4 regions of the Luteibacter aegosomaticola genome follow, and region 1 is predicted to be linked to each of the others. Evidence: predicted binding sites of a transcription regulator. Region 1 holds the regulator's gene; each other region holds the start of a gene.
The links. The regulator FliA, encoded in region 1, starts transcription of late flagellar genes. The targets are predictions, from matches to a motif close to TAAAGTTTNNCNNNCNNNGGCCGATAA.
Positions count from the first base shown of each region.

Region 2: the regulator FliA is predicted to act here: its motif matches at 2,312-2,338, upstream of fliK (flagellar hook-length control protein FliK).
Region 3: the regulator FliA is predicted to act here: its motif matches at 1,112-1,138, upstream of L2Y96_RS03765 (methyl-accepting chemotaxis protein).
Region 4: the regulator FliA is predicted to act here: its motif matches at 2,598-2,624, upstream of L2Y96_RS07175 (STAS domain-containing protein).

Region 1 covers NZ_CP095741.1:3,724,284-3,728,184, reverse strand. Annotated here, with positions in the region: gene flhF (flagellar biosynthesis GTPase FlhF) at 1-757, shown strand, start outside; gene L2Y96_RS16565 (nucleotide-binding protein) at 839-1,714, shown strand; gene L2Y96_RS16560 (RNA polymerase sigma factor FliA) at 1,711-2,442, shown strand; gene cheY (chemotaxis response regulator CheY) at 2,473-2,874, shown strand; gene L2Y96_RS16550 (protein phosphatase CheZ) at 2,884-3,525, shown strand; gene L2Y96_RS16545 (chemotaxis protein CheA) at 3,533-3,901, shown strand, end outside.
Region 2 covers NZ_CP095741.1:3,914,507-3,918,407, reverse strand. Annotated here, with positions in the region: gene murD (UDP-N-acetylmuramoyl-L-alanine--D-glutamate ligase) at 1-569, shown strand, start outside; gene L2Y96_RS17485 (flagellar biosynthesis protein) at 813-1,076, opposite strand; gene fliK (flagellar hook-length control protein FliK) at 1,073-2,251, opposite strand; gene tgt (tRNA guanosine(34) transglycosylase Tgt) at 2,378-3,511, shown strand; gene yajC (preprotein translocase subunit YajC) at 3,649-3,901, shown strand, end outside.
Region 3 covers NZ_CP095741.1:856,692-860,592, reverse strand. Annotated here, with positions in the region: gene L2Y96_RS03765 (methyl-accepting chemotaxis protein) at 1-1,060, opposite strand, end outside; gene ppc (phosphoenolpyruvate carboxylase) at 1,420-3,901, opposite strand, start outside.
Region 4 covers NZ_CP095741.1:1,635,664-1,639,564, forward strand. Annotated here, with positions in the region: gene L2Y96_RS07165 (TonB-dependent receptor) at 1-1,338, opposite strand, end outside; gene glk (glucokinase) at 1,366-2,385, opposite strand; gene L2Y96_RS07175 (STAS domain-containing protein) at 2,659-2,976, shown strand; gene L2Y96_RS07180 (response regulator) at 2,992-3,354, shown strand; gene L2Y96_RS07185 (chemotaxis protein CheA) at 3,396-3,901, shown strand, end outside.

The DNA.
Region 1 (3,901 bases):
CGACAACATGACGGCCGAGCAGGCGCGTTACCTGCCGCTGGGCATCCTCTCGCGCAACATCCGTACGAGTGGCCGCAACTTCGACACCGTCGGCGGCGGCATCACCGCCTTCGTGGGTACTACCGGCGTCGGCAAGACCACCAGCATCGCCAAGCTCGCCGCCCGTGCGGTGCTGCGCCACGGTGCTTCGAACGTCGCGCTGATCAGCGCCGACCAGTACCGCATCGGTGCCGGCGCCCAGCTCGAACACTACGGCCGCCTGCTCGGCGTGCGCGTGTACAACGCACACGATGCGCAGAGCCTGCGCAACGTCCTGCTGCAGCTGCGCGGTAAGCACACGGTACTGATCGATACGGCCGGCCTCGCTGGCAACGATCCGAAGCTACAGCAGCAGTTCGAGACGCTGCGTGCCATGGCCGATGTGCGCGTGTGCCTGGTCGTCGCGGCCAACGCGCAGGCCCAGGCCATCGATAGCGCCATGCGCGCCTACGCGCCGCTGAAGCCGCAGAGCGCCATCCTGACCAAACTCGACGAGACGCCGCTCCTGGGCGGCGCGCTCTCGGCCCTTATCCGGCACGGAATGCCGCTCGACTACACCACGGATGGCCAGCGCGTGCCTGAGGACATCGCCTCCGCCGACGCGCGCAAACTGGTCTGCCTGGCAGCCCAGATGCTCAAGCAGCGCAACGACGAGCCCGATGACGCCATACTTGCCGATCGTTTCGGCTTTGCGCCATCCACCACGGCCATGGCGTAATCGCAGGATCCGACGAACGTGACCCAGGCAACCGCAACCGCAACCGCAACCGCAACCTCTTATTCGGCAGTGAATTCCTTCATGACCACACCCGTCGACAACTCCCAGGCCGCCAGTCTTAACTGGCTCGCCGACCGCAGGCCCACGCGCAGCATCGCGATCGCGGGTGGCAAGGGCGGCGTCGGCAAGACCACGGTGGCCGTGAACCTCGGCATGGCCCTGGCCATGGGTGGCCGTGATGTCCTGCTGCTCGATGCCGATCTGGGCATGGCCAACATCGATGTGCTGCTCGGCCTTCAGCCGACGCGCCATCTGGGCCACATGCTGGAAGGCGCCTGCGGCATCGAGGACCTGATCCTCCAGGCGGCCCACGGCCTGAAGGTCATCCCGGCCACGTCCGGCACACGCCGCATGGCCCAGCTGCCCAACATTGAGCATGCTGCCGTCATCCGCGCGTTTGACGACTACCCGCTGGCTCCCGAGTACCTCATCGTCGATACCGCCGCCGGCATCTCCGACAGCGTGTCGATGTTTGCCGCCGCGTCGGACGAGGTGGTGGTCGTGGTCTGCGACGAGCCGGCCTCGCTCACCGATGCCTACGCACTCATCAAGGTTCTGTCGCGAGAGTTCGCGGTGAACCGTTTCCGTATCGTGGCCAACATGGTCCGCCACGCGCAGGAAGGCCGCCAGCTGTTCGAGAAGCTTTCGCGGGTGACCAACCGTTTCCTCGATGTCTCCCTCGATTTCATGGGCATGGTGCCGCACGACGAGTACCTGCGCCAGGCGATCCGCCGCCAGTCGGCGGTGGTCGATGCATGGCCCAGCAGCCGTTCGGCAGTCGGATTCAAGAATTTGGCCAGGTCGGTCGATACATGGGGTGAACCCGAACCCCGTGGACAGGGTCGCATCGGCTTTTTTGCCGGGCGTGAGCACGTGGGGGGAGGGCTGCCGTTGTGAGTGTCGCGAGCGAATACCTTGAAATTACTAAGGTTCCGGCCGATCAACTGGTGAAAACGCACGCGCCGCTGGTGCGCCGGATCGCCTATCACCTGATGGGCCGCCTGCCGCCCAGCGTCGATGCGAACGACCTTATGCAGGCCGGGATGATCGGTTTGCTTGAGGCGGCAAGGAATTATTCGCCGACTCGCGCGGCCAGCTTCGAAACCTATGCGGGTATCCGCATACGTGGCGCCATGCTGGATGAACTGCGCAAGACGGATTGGACCCCGCGCAGCGTCCACAGGAAATTGCGCGAGGTGGCTGAGGTAACGAGGCAGATCGAAAATGAGACAGGCGGCGACGCCGACGACGTGGAAGTGATGAAGCGTCTGGGCATCGATGCCATGGAATACAACCAGATCCTGGCGGACGCGGCGAGTGCGCGGTTGTTGAGCCTGACGGCGCCGGAAGGCGACGAAGGTTCCGCGATCGATGTGGCCGACCCGAACGCCGCGGGCCCGGATGGTCTGTTCGAACAGGACGGTTTGCGCCATGCGCTGGCCGATTCGATCGAGGGGCTACCCGAGCGCGAAAAGCTGGTGATGTCGCTGTACTACGATGAAGAACTCAACCTGAAGGAAATCGGTGCGGTGTTGGGAGTAAGCGAATCGCGGGTGTGCCAGATCCATGGCCAGGCCTTGATCCGTCTCCGGGCACGCATGTCGGGTTGGAAAGACAAACACTAAGAACGACGCGGCTGTAAGGCGGAGAACGCTTTGGACAAGAACATGAAAATCCTCGTGGTGGACGATTTCTCCACCATGCGGCGTATCGTCCGCAACCTCCTGGTGGAGCTTGGTTTTACCAACACGCTCATCCAGGAAGCGGAAGATGGCAATGCGGCGCTGGCGCTCCTGCGCTCGCAGCCCATCGACCTGGTGGTCACCGACTGGAACATGCCGAACATGACCGGCATCGACCTGCTGCGTGCCATCCGTGCGGATGCCAGCCTCAAATCCCTGCCGGTGCTTATGGTCACCGCCGAGAACAATCGCGACCAGATCATCGCGGCCGCGCAGAGCGGCGTGAATGGTTACGTCGTGAAGCCGTTCACGGCCGTGACGCTGAAGGAAAAGCTCGACAAGATCTTCGAACGACTCGCCGCGGCAGCGGGCTAAGGGACTGACATGAATACGACGATTACCGCTAGCCAGGACGTGGCTCCCGAGCTGCGCGAGCTTCTCGACGCCGACGACAGCGCCGCCTTCGAACAGGCGCTCGACAAGCTCCTGCGCAGCCGCGAACAGCACCTGTTCCTCGCGCTGGGCCATCTGGCCCGCGACCTGCATGAATCCGCCCGCCGCCTGGCGTCGGATATTTCCAGCGATGGCGTGCCGGGCACCATGAGCGACGCGCGCAAGCACCTGCGCGATGTGCTCGAGATGAGCGCCACCGCCGCGCACCGCACGCTCGATTTCAGCGAGAAGCTGCGCCCGCAGGCTCAGTCGCTGGCGAAGCAGGCCGATGAGCTGCTTGTACTCGACCATGCCGATCCGGCCTTTGCCGCCAACGCCACGTCGCTCGCGGTACGCGTCGGCGATTTCGCGCAGAACTGCGATATCGGCTTCGGCGAAATGGTTGAGGCACAGTCCTGGCAGGATCTCTCCGGCCAGCGCGTCGCCCAGGTCGAATCCTTCATGGCCAAGGTGGAATCGTCGCTCGTGGAGCTGGTGCGCCTGACCGGTTCCCTGGCAGGTGCGAACGCACCGGCCGCCGACAAGGTCAGCCAGGACGAAGTGGATCGCCTCCTCAGCGAATTCGGTTTCTGAGCCCGCCATGAGCGTGGAGCTGGACAACGAGCTGCTCAACGTCTTCCTGATCGAGGCCCGCGAACTGCTCGAGACCCTGGGCGAACAGCTCGTGGATCTCGAGGCCTCGCCGGAAGATAGCGAGCTCCTGAACGCGGTGTTCCGTGCGTTCCATACCGTAAAGGGCGGTGCGGGCTTCCTTGGCCTGAACGCCATGGTGGAACTGTGCCACCGCGCGGAAGATCTCCTGAACGAGGCGCGTAATGGCGCCATCGTGCTCAATGCGGCCCTGATGGACGCGTTGCTGGAGTCGCTCGACCTGCTGAACGACATGATGCGTGCCGCGGATGCAGGAGTGCAGGCTGAGCCCGCACCGCGTTCGTTGCTCGATCGCCTC
Region 2 (3,901 bases), 190 kb from region 1:
CTGGCCTGCACAATGCGATCAACGCGAGCGCCGCGCTGGCCGCGCTCGAACTGATGGGCCTGGATGCGCGCGCTGCGGCGCCCGCGCTGGCCACGTTCGCGCCGCTGCCGCATCGCCTGCAGCCGCTAGGCGAGCGTGATGGCCTGTGCTGGATCAACGATTCGATCAGCACCACGCCGCTGGCCAGCCTGGCGGCACTGGAAAGCACGCATGACGATCACGTGGCGCTGATTGTCGGTGGCCACGATCGCGGCCTCGACTGGACGGTCTTCGTCGATGCGATGCGCACCGGCGCGCCGGACGCGATCATCTGCCAGGGCAAGAACGGCCCGCGCATTGCTGATGCGCTGGAGGCGGCCGGTGTGGCGAACGTTTATCGCGCCACGGACCTGGCCGCTGCCGTGGGTGCTGCGCGCACCGCGTTGAGCGGCCGTGGCACGGTCGTACTCTCACCCGGCGCGCCGAGCTTCGACCAGTTCAAGGACTACGCCGACCGCGGCAAGCGCTTCGCTGAGATGGCGGGGTTTGAAGCCAAAGCCGCCAGCATCCAGGGCCTGGGCATCGCGTGATCGCCCGGTAGGAGCCCACCCTGTGGGCGACATCTTTCGCCCCACCGCAGCAGGCCCTGTGGCGTTTCCGCGAACGGCGTCGCCCACAGGGTGGGCTCCTACGGGGGGCGAACGTCGCCTTGTGATCACCGTGTAGGAGCCCACCTTGTGGGCGACATCTTTCGCCCCACCGCCGCAGGCCCTGCAGCGTTACCGCGAACGGCGTCGCCCACAGGGTGGGCTCCTACGGGTGCGGGGTGGTGATCAGTCGTGTGTCGCGTTCAGCAACGTGCCGACAACAGCCGCCAGCGCCGCATACAACTCCTTCGGCACATCCTCGCGCAAACGCACCGCTGCCAGCAGCGTGGCGATCTGCGGATCAAGATGCGGCGCGAGACCCAGCGCCTGTGCGCGCTCCAGCAACGCCTTCACGCCATCGGCATCGATGCGTTGGGTGTTGCCGTTGCTGGTAGGCGTGGCCATCCGCAGCGTGACGCTGCGGCGCGGTGAAGGGAGCTGCTGGGTCATGCGCGTGCTTCGAGCAGGACGGCGCTGTAGGCGCTCGTCGGCACGGGCAGGCCGTGCATGCAGGCAAAGTGGTCGAGCTGCAGGCCGCTCTTTTCGAGCACACGGCGCAGCGTGGTGAATTCATCTTCGAGACGGGCGACCGTCTCCGGGTACTGCGCCCACAGGCGCACCGATACGCGCGTGCCGCGTAACTGTACTTCGCCCTGCACGGCGCCCAGTGTCGGCGGATCGATCGCGAAACCGACGGTCCACATGCCTTCCGGTTCGATCGCGGAGGGCTTGCCTTCCTCGATGCGCAACTGGAGCACGTCGTAGCCGCGGACACCGGTCAGCGGGATCTCGATCATCCACAGGCCCGCGTGGGGCTGTGATTCGAGCTGCCCGATTTCCACGCGCGACACCGCCGCGCGGACGTCGGTACGCAGGTGCGAAACGAGCCCGTCCGCGGTCTCTTCGTCGGCGAGCATTTCCTGCGTGCGCAGTTCCTCGGCACGCGGCTGCGCGACGAGCGCGCGCTGCGCCAGCGGGGGCGGGGTATCCGTGAACGGGCGCGACGGGGCCTGGATCATGGCCTGGCGCGTCTGCGGGATATCGGTGAGCGCGCGGCGAAGGTTAAGCAGCGCAGCCTTGAAATCGTCCGCGGCCGGGGCTTCGTTCTGAGGTTCGGCCAGGTGGGCTTCGAGGAAAGCGCCGCTCTTCGCGATCGCCTGCTTCATGCCCTCGGGCGTGCCCAGGTCTTCCGGCTTGCTGATCGAGGCTTCCAGCGTGGCCAGCGCCGTGCGCAGGGGTTCCGGCAGCACGCGCGCGACGGGGCGCCGGGAGAGCGCCGAAAGCACGCTCAACAGCTGCGAGTAGCCGTTCTGCTGGGGCAGGCGCTCGCGCAGGCCCTGCATGGCGACGCGTTCGTCGGTATTACCGAGCACCACTTCCATCTGCGGCTGCGGCCCCTGGGTCATGACGCGGACCTGGAACTGCTGGGGCAGGGAAGTGCCCGGGGCATCGGCTTCGACCGCCACGCCACCAATATCAAGGAGGACCTTGGCCACATCGATCTGGGCCAGCAACCGGGCAGACAGCAGCGTGCCGACCGCCCAGGTCTGGGTGGTGGCTGCTGTGGTACCTGCGGCCGCACCGGCCCAAAGCTGGGCGGCGAGGCTGGTCGGCTGGATGATCAAGGGCAGGTCCTCCGGGGGCCTGGGCGCGTCCGTGGTGGGCGCACTCCTGTGTGCTCGTAAGAATCGGCTGATTCTCTGGAACCTTTAGGTGCCGGGTGGTTAGGCCAGACGGGGTAGAATGGGCGGATGAGCAACCTCCCTTTCGAACTCCTCGCCACCGATGGCGCGGCGCGGCGCGGCCGACTGCGCTTCGGCCGTGGCACCGTGGAAACCCCCGCCTTCATGCCGGTGGGCACGTATGGCTCCGTGAAGGCCATGACCCCGCGCGACGTCCGCGATACGGGCGCCGAGATCATCCTGGGCAACACGTTCCATCTTTTCCTACGCCCGGGCCTGGATATCGTTGGCGCGTTCGGCGGGCTGCATAAGTTCATCGGCTGGGATCGCCCGATCCTTACGGATTCGGGCGGCTTTCAGGTCTTTTCGCTGGCACATAAGCGCAAGATCACCGAGGAAGGTGTCACGTTCGCCTCGCCGGTCGATGGTTCGAAGGTGTTCCTGTCGCCCGAAGTGTCCATGCAGATCCAGGCCGTGCTGGATTCCGACGTGGCCATGATCTTCGACGAGTGCACGCCGTACCCGGCCACCGAGAAGGTCGCGTCGGATTCGATGGAGCTCAGCCTGCGCTGGGCCGAGCGCTCACGCCAGGCTTTCAACGACCTGAAGAACCCGAACAACCTGTTTGGCATCGTCCAGGGCAGCACGTACGAGAACCTGCGCCGCCGCTCGGTCGAGAAGCTGGTGGAGATTGGCTTCGACGGTTATGCGGTGGGCGGCCTGGCGGTCGGTGAGCCCGAGGCGGAGCGCAACCACACGCTCGATTTCACCCTGCCGCTGCTGCCGAAGGATCGCCCGCGTTACCTGATGGGCGTTGGCCGGCCGGAAGACATCGTCGAGGCCGTGCGCCGCGGCATCGACATGTTCGACTGCGTGATGCCCACCCGTAACGCCCGGAACGGCTTCCTGTTCACCGATGAGGGCACGTTGCGCATCCGTAACGCGAAGTTCGCTACCGATACCCGCGTGATCGAGGAAGGTTGCGACTGCTACGCCTGCGCCAACGGCTTCAGCCGGGCCTATCTGCGCCATCTGGATCGCTGCAACGAGATCCTGGGCAGCCAGCTGGCCACCATGCACAACCTCCGCCACTACCAGCGCCTGATGGCCGGCCTGCGCGGGGCGATCGAGGCGGGGACGCTCGACGATTTCGTGACGGCGTTCTACGCCGCGCGCCGCAAGGCCGAGGTCGACGGGCAGTAAGGCCTTGCGGGGCGCCGCCTGCGCCCCCAAAGCCTTGTGCTGGCGCGGTACACGGCCGCCGGGGGGCGTGGCATAATCCACGATCTTTTTACGTGAGCGGCTGCTTTTGCTTGGCCGTTCCATGACTTGCGAGAACTATGATGAGCCCAGTCTCCTTCGCCGCCATTGCCCAGGCCGCTCCGGCCGCTGCCCCGCAGGGTGCGCTTGGCCTTTCGCCGCTCATCATGATGGCGGTGCTGTTCGGCATCTTCTATTTCATGATGATCCGCCCGCAGATGAAGCGTCAGAAGGAGCATCGCGCCCTCCTGTCCGCCCTCGCCAAGGGCGATGAGGTGGTCATGAACGGTGGTCTGGCCGGCCGCATCGAGGAAGTGGGCGATGCCTTCGTCA
Region 3 (3,901 bases), 2.2 Mb from region 1:
ACAGCACGCAAAGCACGGCGATGATCACGACGCTGCTGATGATGGCCGCGTTTCGCAGGTGGCGCACAGGCGCATACAGTTCATCGGTATCGACCGTGCCTGCGACCATCCAGTGCCATGACGGATCGGTAGCAAAGACCGCAAGCCGTTCGACCTCGTTGCCATCCATCACCATGCGATAGCGCGCCTCGCCCTTGCCGCCGGTGAGCATCGGCGCGTACACCGGCTTGCCATCCACGCCCAGCACCTTGAGCGCGGCACCGTCGGCCTTCGCGGCAGGATCGGCGAGCGCAGGGTCGACGATATACGAGCCATAACGCTTGCCGGCGCTCGCGTCGAGCACCGAATAGTGCCCCGTCTCGCCAATGCGGATGGACGAGATCTGTTGGCGCAGCGCGTCCATTTCCTTGCTGATTTCCACGCCGACGAACCACGCGCCGATCACGTTGCCGGCGGCATCGCGGATGGGCTCGTACCGCGTGATGTAGGGCTTGTCGAAGAGAATGGCCGGGCCGCCGTAGCCCTTGCCGGACAGCAGCAGGGGGAAGGCGGGGTGGGCGTGGTCGATCGAGGTGCCGACGGCACGCGAACCATCCTGCTTCTTCAGCGACGTGGTGACGCGGATGAAGTCCTGGCCATCGCGGACGAACATCGTGGCCACGACGTGCGCGCGGTCGGAAAACTCGTCCACGACCGTGAAATCGCCATTGATCGGCTTGCCACCGAGCGACATCGTCGGCACGGTGCGGTCACCCATCTTCACCCGGTGCATGGTGTCGGTGGCGAGCTTTTCGGCGGGGAAATAGGTTTCGAAGACGGCGAGGAAGCGATCGGATTCCGCCAGCAAGGCGCCGCTGAAGGTATTCACCATGGCGATGATGGACTGGCTGCCGCGACCGAGGTCATCACGCGAGCGGGTCTCCAGTTCACGTGAGACCTTCGTGGTAACGAGCACGGTCAGCAGCGCAATACCTAGGGAAACGATGGCCACGACCAAAAGCGTGAGGCGTGCGCCCACGCTGAGGCCGCGCCAGCGGGCACGACTGAGGGTGTCTTTCATGATGAGCCTGCGGAAAGCTGAGGGCCCGCAAATTTCGGGCATGTAAACCCGTTTTCGGCAAGGTTTTACCCAGCTTTAATCGCATGGCGCCGTGAGACGCGTATCGCGCGCGGATGCGTATCGCACACATATAGGAGCCCACCCTGTGGGCGACGCCGTTCGCGTAGGAGCCCACCCTGTGGGCGACGCCGTTCGCGAAAGAGCCACAGGGCCTGCGGCGTTATCGCGAAAGATGTCGCCCACAGGGTGGGCTCCTACGGGCGACCCAGCGACCCAACAATGCAACCCGGCGACCCGGCGACCCAGTGACCCAGCAATGCAACCCGACAAGCCGGCAACCGGGCAACTGGTGCGTAGGGTTAACCGGTGTTCTGCAGGCCCTGCGAAACGCCATTGACGCAGGCCACCAGGGCACTGAGCAGCGCGTCGTCCTTGCCGCCGGTGGCGCGCCAGCGCTTGAGCAGATCGACCTGGAGCAGGCTCATCGGGTCGACATACGGGTTGCGCAGGCGAATGGAGGTGGCCAGGCGCGGCTCGCGCTGGAGCAGTTCGTCCGCCCCCTTCAGCTTCAGCACCCAGCGCACCGTGCGCTCGAACTCCTCGCGGATCTTCGGGAAGAACCGCTGGTGCAGCGGCCCGGCCAGTTCCGAGAACGCCTCGGCAATCGCGATATCCGCCTTGGCCAGCACCATCTCGACGTCGTCGAGCATGGTGGCGAAGAACGGCCACTCATGGGCCATGCGTGCCAGCACATCCTCGCCGCTTTCCTTCGCCACGGTGTCCAGGGCGCTACCGAGGCCGTACCAGCCGGTGAGTACCGCGCGGCACTGAGTCCACGAGAACACCCAGGGGATCGCGCGCAGGTCTTCCACACCCTTCATGCTGCGGCGGCGTGCCGGGCGCGAGCCCAGGGTCATACGTTCGATCACGTCGATGGGCGTGGCACCGCGGAAATAATCGACGAAGCCATCCATGTCGACGAACGCACGGTAGGCCTTGCGGCTTTCATCGGAGAGCCGGACCATCACGTCCTTCCACCCTGACTCGCGCACCTCGGCGACACGTGGGCGCAGCGAAGCGCGCATCACGGCCCCGAGCGTCTGCTCCAGGTTGCGCACGGCGAGCGCGCGAATGCCGTACTTGCGGTGAATCACTTCGCCCTGCTCGGTCACGCGCAGCACGCCGCCTACCGAACCACGCGGCGAAGCCATCAGTGCTGGGGTAATACGCGAACCACCACGGCTCGCCGAGCCGCCACGGCCATGGAAGAACGCCACGCGAATGCCCGCCTTGGCCGCCACCTCGAGCAGTTCCACCTGCGCGCGTTGCAGGCTCCACTTGGAAGCGACCGTGCCGCCATCCTTGCCGCTATCGGAATAGCCCAGCATCACCCACTGGCGATCGCCGCGGGCCTTCAGGTGCGCGCGATACACAGGGTCATCCAGCAGCGCCTGCAGGGTGGCCGGGCCGCCCTTCAGGTCGTCGATCGTTTCGAACAGCGGCGCCACGTCGAGCGGCACGCGGCCGTCTTCGAGCAGGCCGCCGCGGCGGGCAAGGGCCAGCACGGCGAGCACATCGGCTGCGGTCTCGGCCATGCTGATGATGTAGAGCCCGGTCGCTTCGGTGCCGTAGCGCTTGCGCGCATCCGCCAGCGTGCCGAAGACACCGCGCAACATGCCGGCCGCTTCGTTCCCTTCCCCGGCCACGAAACTGCGCTCACCCGCGGCGAACGGGCGGAGCGTCTTCACCCGTGCATCGACATCGCGATCGGCCCAGCCGGCATCGTCGAGCAATGCCGCCAGCGCCTCGTCGTGCACGCGCGCATCCTGTCGCACATCCAGCCGCGCGAGATGGAAGCCAAACGTGCGGGCCCGCCACAACAGGCGACCCACCGCGTAAGCGCCCGCGTGGCGGCCGCCGTGGTCGAGCAGGCTCTTTTCGACCAACGCAATGTCGTCGATGAACTCGCCCGCCGATGCGTAAGCATCGTCGTCCTCATGCAGCGTGGCATCGAGACGCGCCGCCACGAAGGTGAGGAACGCGCGATACGGCATATCCGCATGCCGTGGGCGGATGCGCGCGGCCGCGTCGGGTAGCCGCTCGCGGTAGTCATCGAGGCGGCGGCCCAGCTTGTCGTCGAGCTTCACGCGGTCGCTGGTCTGGCTCAGCAGGCGGCCCAGTTCGTTTACGCCCTCGGTGTAGCGCTCAAGCACCAACGCGCGCTGCGCGGCGAGCGTGGCGGCGATGGTATCGGCGTTGACGTTCGGGTTGCCGTCCATGTCGCCGCCCACCCAGGTGGCAAAGCGCAGCACGCGCGGCACGGCGACGTCATCGCCGTAATGCTCGGCGATGGCCTGCTCCAGCGCTTCGTACAAGGCGGGCAGCACGCGGTAGATCGGGCGGGCAATGTAGAAGCCGACATGGTCGAACTCGTCGGAGACGCTGGGCCGCACCGGCGACGCTTCGGCCGTCTGCCAACCCGCGGAGAGCGCCATCAGGATACGGGCATCGTCATCGCGCAGTTCCTGCGGGGTGCGCGTCGGGTCGAACTCATCGACGAGGGCGCGGACGATCTCCTGCTCTTTCTCGAGCAGCGAGCGGCGCACGGCCTCCGTAGGGTGGGCGGTGAAGACGGGCTCCACATCGAGCTTGCCCAACAGGGTAGCCAGCTCGTCGCGGGTAACCCCCTCGGCCTTGAGCTGGCCGAGCACGGCGGAAAGCGACTCGGGCTGGGGCGCCTGGCCTTCGCGCTGGTAATCGCGGCGGCGGCGGATCCGGTGGACGCGCTCGGCCGTGTTCACCGCCTGGAAGTAGGTGGCGAAGGCCCGGGCCAGGGCCTCG
Region 4 (3,901 bases), 2.1 Mb from region 1:
GGAGTTCGGCGAGTACACGATCGAGCCGAGGTAACCACCCATCAGGCGCAGCTGCAGGTCGTCGTTGATCTGCCAGTGGTAGTTGCCGATCAGGAAGCGCGTATCGGTGCGCGTCTGGCTCCACGAGAGCCAGTCACCCACGGATTTCGGGTTGTAGTTCTCGTTGAGCTGGTAGTAATTGTTGAACGACTGGCTGTAATCGCGGTGGGCGAGCACGTTCAGCGACTGGTCGTTGGTGATGTTCCAGGTCAGGTTCAACAGGTAGTTCTTGTCGCGGCTGCTGGTGCTTTGCTTCTGGGTCTGACCGTACTGCTCGTTGCGTGACGCCGGGTCGTTGCCGAGCAGGGCGTAGAAGAACAGCTTGTCCTTCACGATGGCGCCGGATGCCCACAGGTACTGCTGTGCCTGCCCGTCGTGGTTATTCGCCGAGGCATAGCTGTAGTAGTCGCCGATGCTGTTCACCGTGTTGTGCCCGCGCGGGTTCAGCAGGCGCGAGGTCGGTGGGGTGAAGTACAGCGAGTAGCCGGCGTGGAAGTCGTTGGTACCCTGCTTGATCGTCGACGACATCACGCCGCCGGTGGCATTCGTCCACGAGGCGCTGGCGCCGTTGGTGATCAGCTGCGTATCGCTGATGGCTTCGGCGGGCAGGGCGGTGGAGCCCAGCGAGTTCTTGTCGTTGGTGACGTCGAACTCGTTGTAGTAGTAACGGTTCTCCGCGGGGCTGGCGCCGCCGATCGAGACAAAGCCCGTGTTGTGCTGGTCGAAGCGCACGCTGGAGTCCAGGCGCGCCACGCTTTCCGGGCTGCGGTCGACGGGCAGGGCATCGATGAGCTTGTAGTTGTAGCTGGTGGTGAGTTCGGGCGTGCTGACGTCGATCGGCGTCACCGTGGTGGACATCGTCGTGGCCTGCACCGTCACGGCGCCGAGGTCGCTGGCGTTCACGCTGGAAGCCGCGCTGGCCGCGGCGGCACCCAGTTCGGGCACGGCGGCATTACGGTTCGGGTTCACCAGCACGCTGGACTGGCCGAGCGCCTGGCCATCGCGCACCAGGCTGACCTGGTACTCACCGGGGTTCAGGCCGGTGAGGGAGTAGCGGCCGTCGGCGTCCGGCGTGATGTCCTTGCTGAAGCCGGTGGCGCGGCTGGCGACGTTCACCGTCACCCCCGCACCGGCGGCTTCATGGCCGTACAGGCCGCCGGTCAGCGACTGCGCCAGGGCGCCTTGCGCGCAGGCCAGCAGCACCGACGCCGCAAGCACCCGGCGCACGAGCCGGCCCGTGGTCAAACCTTCCCCTATGCCGCGCGTTTCCGCACGACAGACACCGTTGCGCTTGCTCATCGTTGATTAACTCCCCGCTAGATGAAATCAGCCATGCCTCGTGGCGGCACCCACGACACCGAGCTGCCCGTGTTCCACCAGCCACACCGGGACGCGCTCCAGGAAGGGGCGCATGACGCCCTTGTTGAAGAAACGCTCGCGGAAACGGCTGGTTAAAAGAAAATCGCGAAGGTGCGGCAGCACGCCGCCCGCGAGGAACACACCCCCGTGTGCTCCGTACAACATCGCCAGGTCGGCGGTGAAACCACCGAGCACGGCGCAGAAAACATCGAGTGCTTCGCGCGCGGCGGGGTCGCTGCCGGCGATACCGGCGGCGCTCACCGCATCGGGCGTGGCCAGCGTGGCCTCGCGCCCGTCGAGTTCAGAGATCGCGCGATAGGTGGCAAGCAAGCCGGGGCCGGAGACGATCGCTTCCACCGAGACGTACGGCCGAGTGCGCGCGAGGACGCGCAGGATCGCGATCTCGCGCTCGTCGCCCGGCGCGAGGGCGATCTGCCCGGCCTCGGTGGTCAGCACCTGCGCGCGCGGCGTACCTGGCAGCAGCACGGCCGAACCCAGGCCCGTACCCGGGCCCATGACCACCACCGGGCCAGGTGCGCCTTCCCTGGCGCCGGGCAACAGGGTGGTGCACTGGTCGCGGTCGATGAACTGGCTGGCGTAGGCCACGGCTTCGAAGTCGTTGATGACCTCGAGCGTGGGCGTGCCGGTGCTGGCGCGAAGACGGGAAAGACTGACCGGCCAGGGCAGGTTGCTGTTGGCTACGTTGTCATCGAGCACGTAGCCCGCGATGGCAATGGCGCAACGCTCGACGCCCTGGGGCGCGAGATGGGCCTGGGCGGCAAGGAAATCCTGGAGGATGGCATCGAGGCTGGCCCACTCGGCGCCGGCATAGCGCCCCTCGGCCAGGATGCGGACCGGCCGGCGCGGATCGGGCTGCCCGATGACCAGCGCGACGCGGGCATGCGTACCGCCGACATCGGCGGCCAGCACCGGACGGGGCACCGGCGCGATTTGCGCCACCACTGGCTGGTTGACCCACTGCCCCATACCCACCCCACGCTAGGAAAGCCACCCGAGTCTTCCCCGTGCGTGACAACGTTGTCAATAAACAACGTATTCACCAGTGAATAAACACGAAATATCACAATCTATTCCGTTGATTATCATAATCACGATTCGGCCATTCCTGCGCCCTCTCATTTCTTCGTGGGTCCCTCATTCCCCTGCAGGAGCGTTGTGCTCTCGCCGCATTCGTTGCCTAAAGCTTTCACGCCAAGGGCCGATAAGCCATCCGAACGACCCCCCGGGCTTGGTATAACGATGGCGAAGAAACCCTCCCAAGACGCAACCCCGGCGCCCCTGGCGCTGGAAGCGGACCTGCGTATCGGCGCGGCGCCTGCGCTGCGCGATACCCTGCTGACGGCGCTCAACGCCGGCGCGGCCATCCAGCTCGATGGCTCGGCGGTAGCCCAGGTGGATGCGGCTGCCCTGCAGGTGCTTGCGGCGTTCAGCCGTGACGCCCGCGCGGCCAGCGTGCCGGTGGCCTGGGTGGGTGCCAGCGATACCCTTCGCCGTAATGTCACGGTGCTGGGGCTTCATGCATTGATTGAACTGCCGGCGCAAGCTGGCGTGAACTGAAGGTAGATCACACCGATGGCAAAGATTCTTGCGGTAGACGATTCGGCCTCCATGCGCAGCATGGTCGCTTTCACCCTGCGTGGCGCCGGCCATGACGTCGAAGAGGCCGATAACGGCCGCGCGGCGCTGGACCAGGCGGGCGTGCACAAGTTCGACCTCGTCCTTGCCGACGTGAACATGCCGGTGATGGACGGCATCTCGATGGTGCGCGAAATGCGCACGATGGCCGGCTACAGCGGCGTGCCCATCCTCATGCTGACCACCGAGTCGGACACGAACAAGAAGATGGAAGGCAAGGCTGCCGGCGCCACCGGCTGGCTGGTGAAGCCGTTCGATCCCGACCAGCTGCTGGCGACTGTCGCCCGCGTGCTCGGTTAATCCACTGATCCAAGCGTTCCGGTTTATTCCAGGGTTTACCCATGTCCAAAGTCGATCTGGCGCAATTCCACAAGGCCTTCCATGAAGAGAGCCTCGACGGCCTCGACGCCATGGAACAGGCGCTCCTTGCGCTCGACGAAGGCGCGGAAGACCCGGAACTGATCAACGTCGTGTTCCGCGCCGCCCACTCGATCAAGGGCGGCGCGGCCACGTTCGGTTTCACCGACGTTGCCGCGTTCACCCACGTCGCCGAAAACCTGATGGACGAGGTCCGTAGCGGCCGCCGTCCGATGGAAAAGGCCGTGGTGGAACTGCTGCTGCGTTCGGGCGACATCATCCGCGACATGCTCTCGCTGCAGATGGCTGGTCAGCCCGGTGCCTCGGCGGAGAGCCAGGCGCTGCTCGGCGAACTCTCGGCCATGGTGTCGGGCGGTTCCGCCGCGCCGGCCGCGGCCGCGAAGGCTGCCGCGCCCGCGGAGACCATCGAAGGCTGGGACATCGCGTTCCGCCCGTTCGATTACCTGCTCAAGACCGGCAACGACCCGGC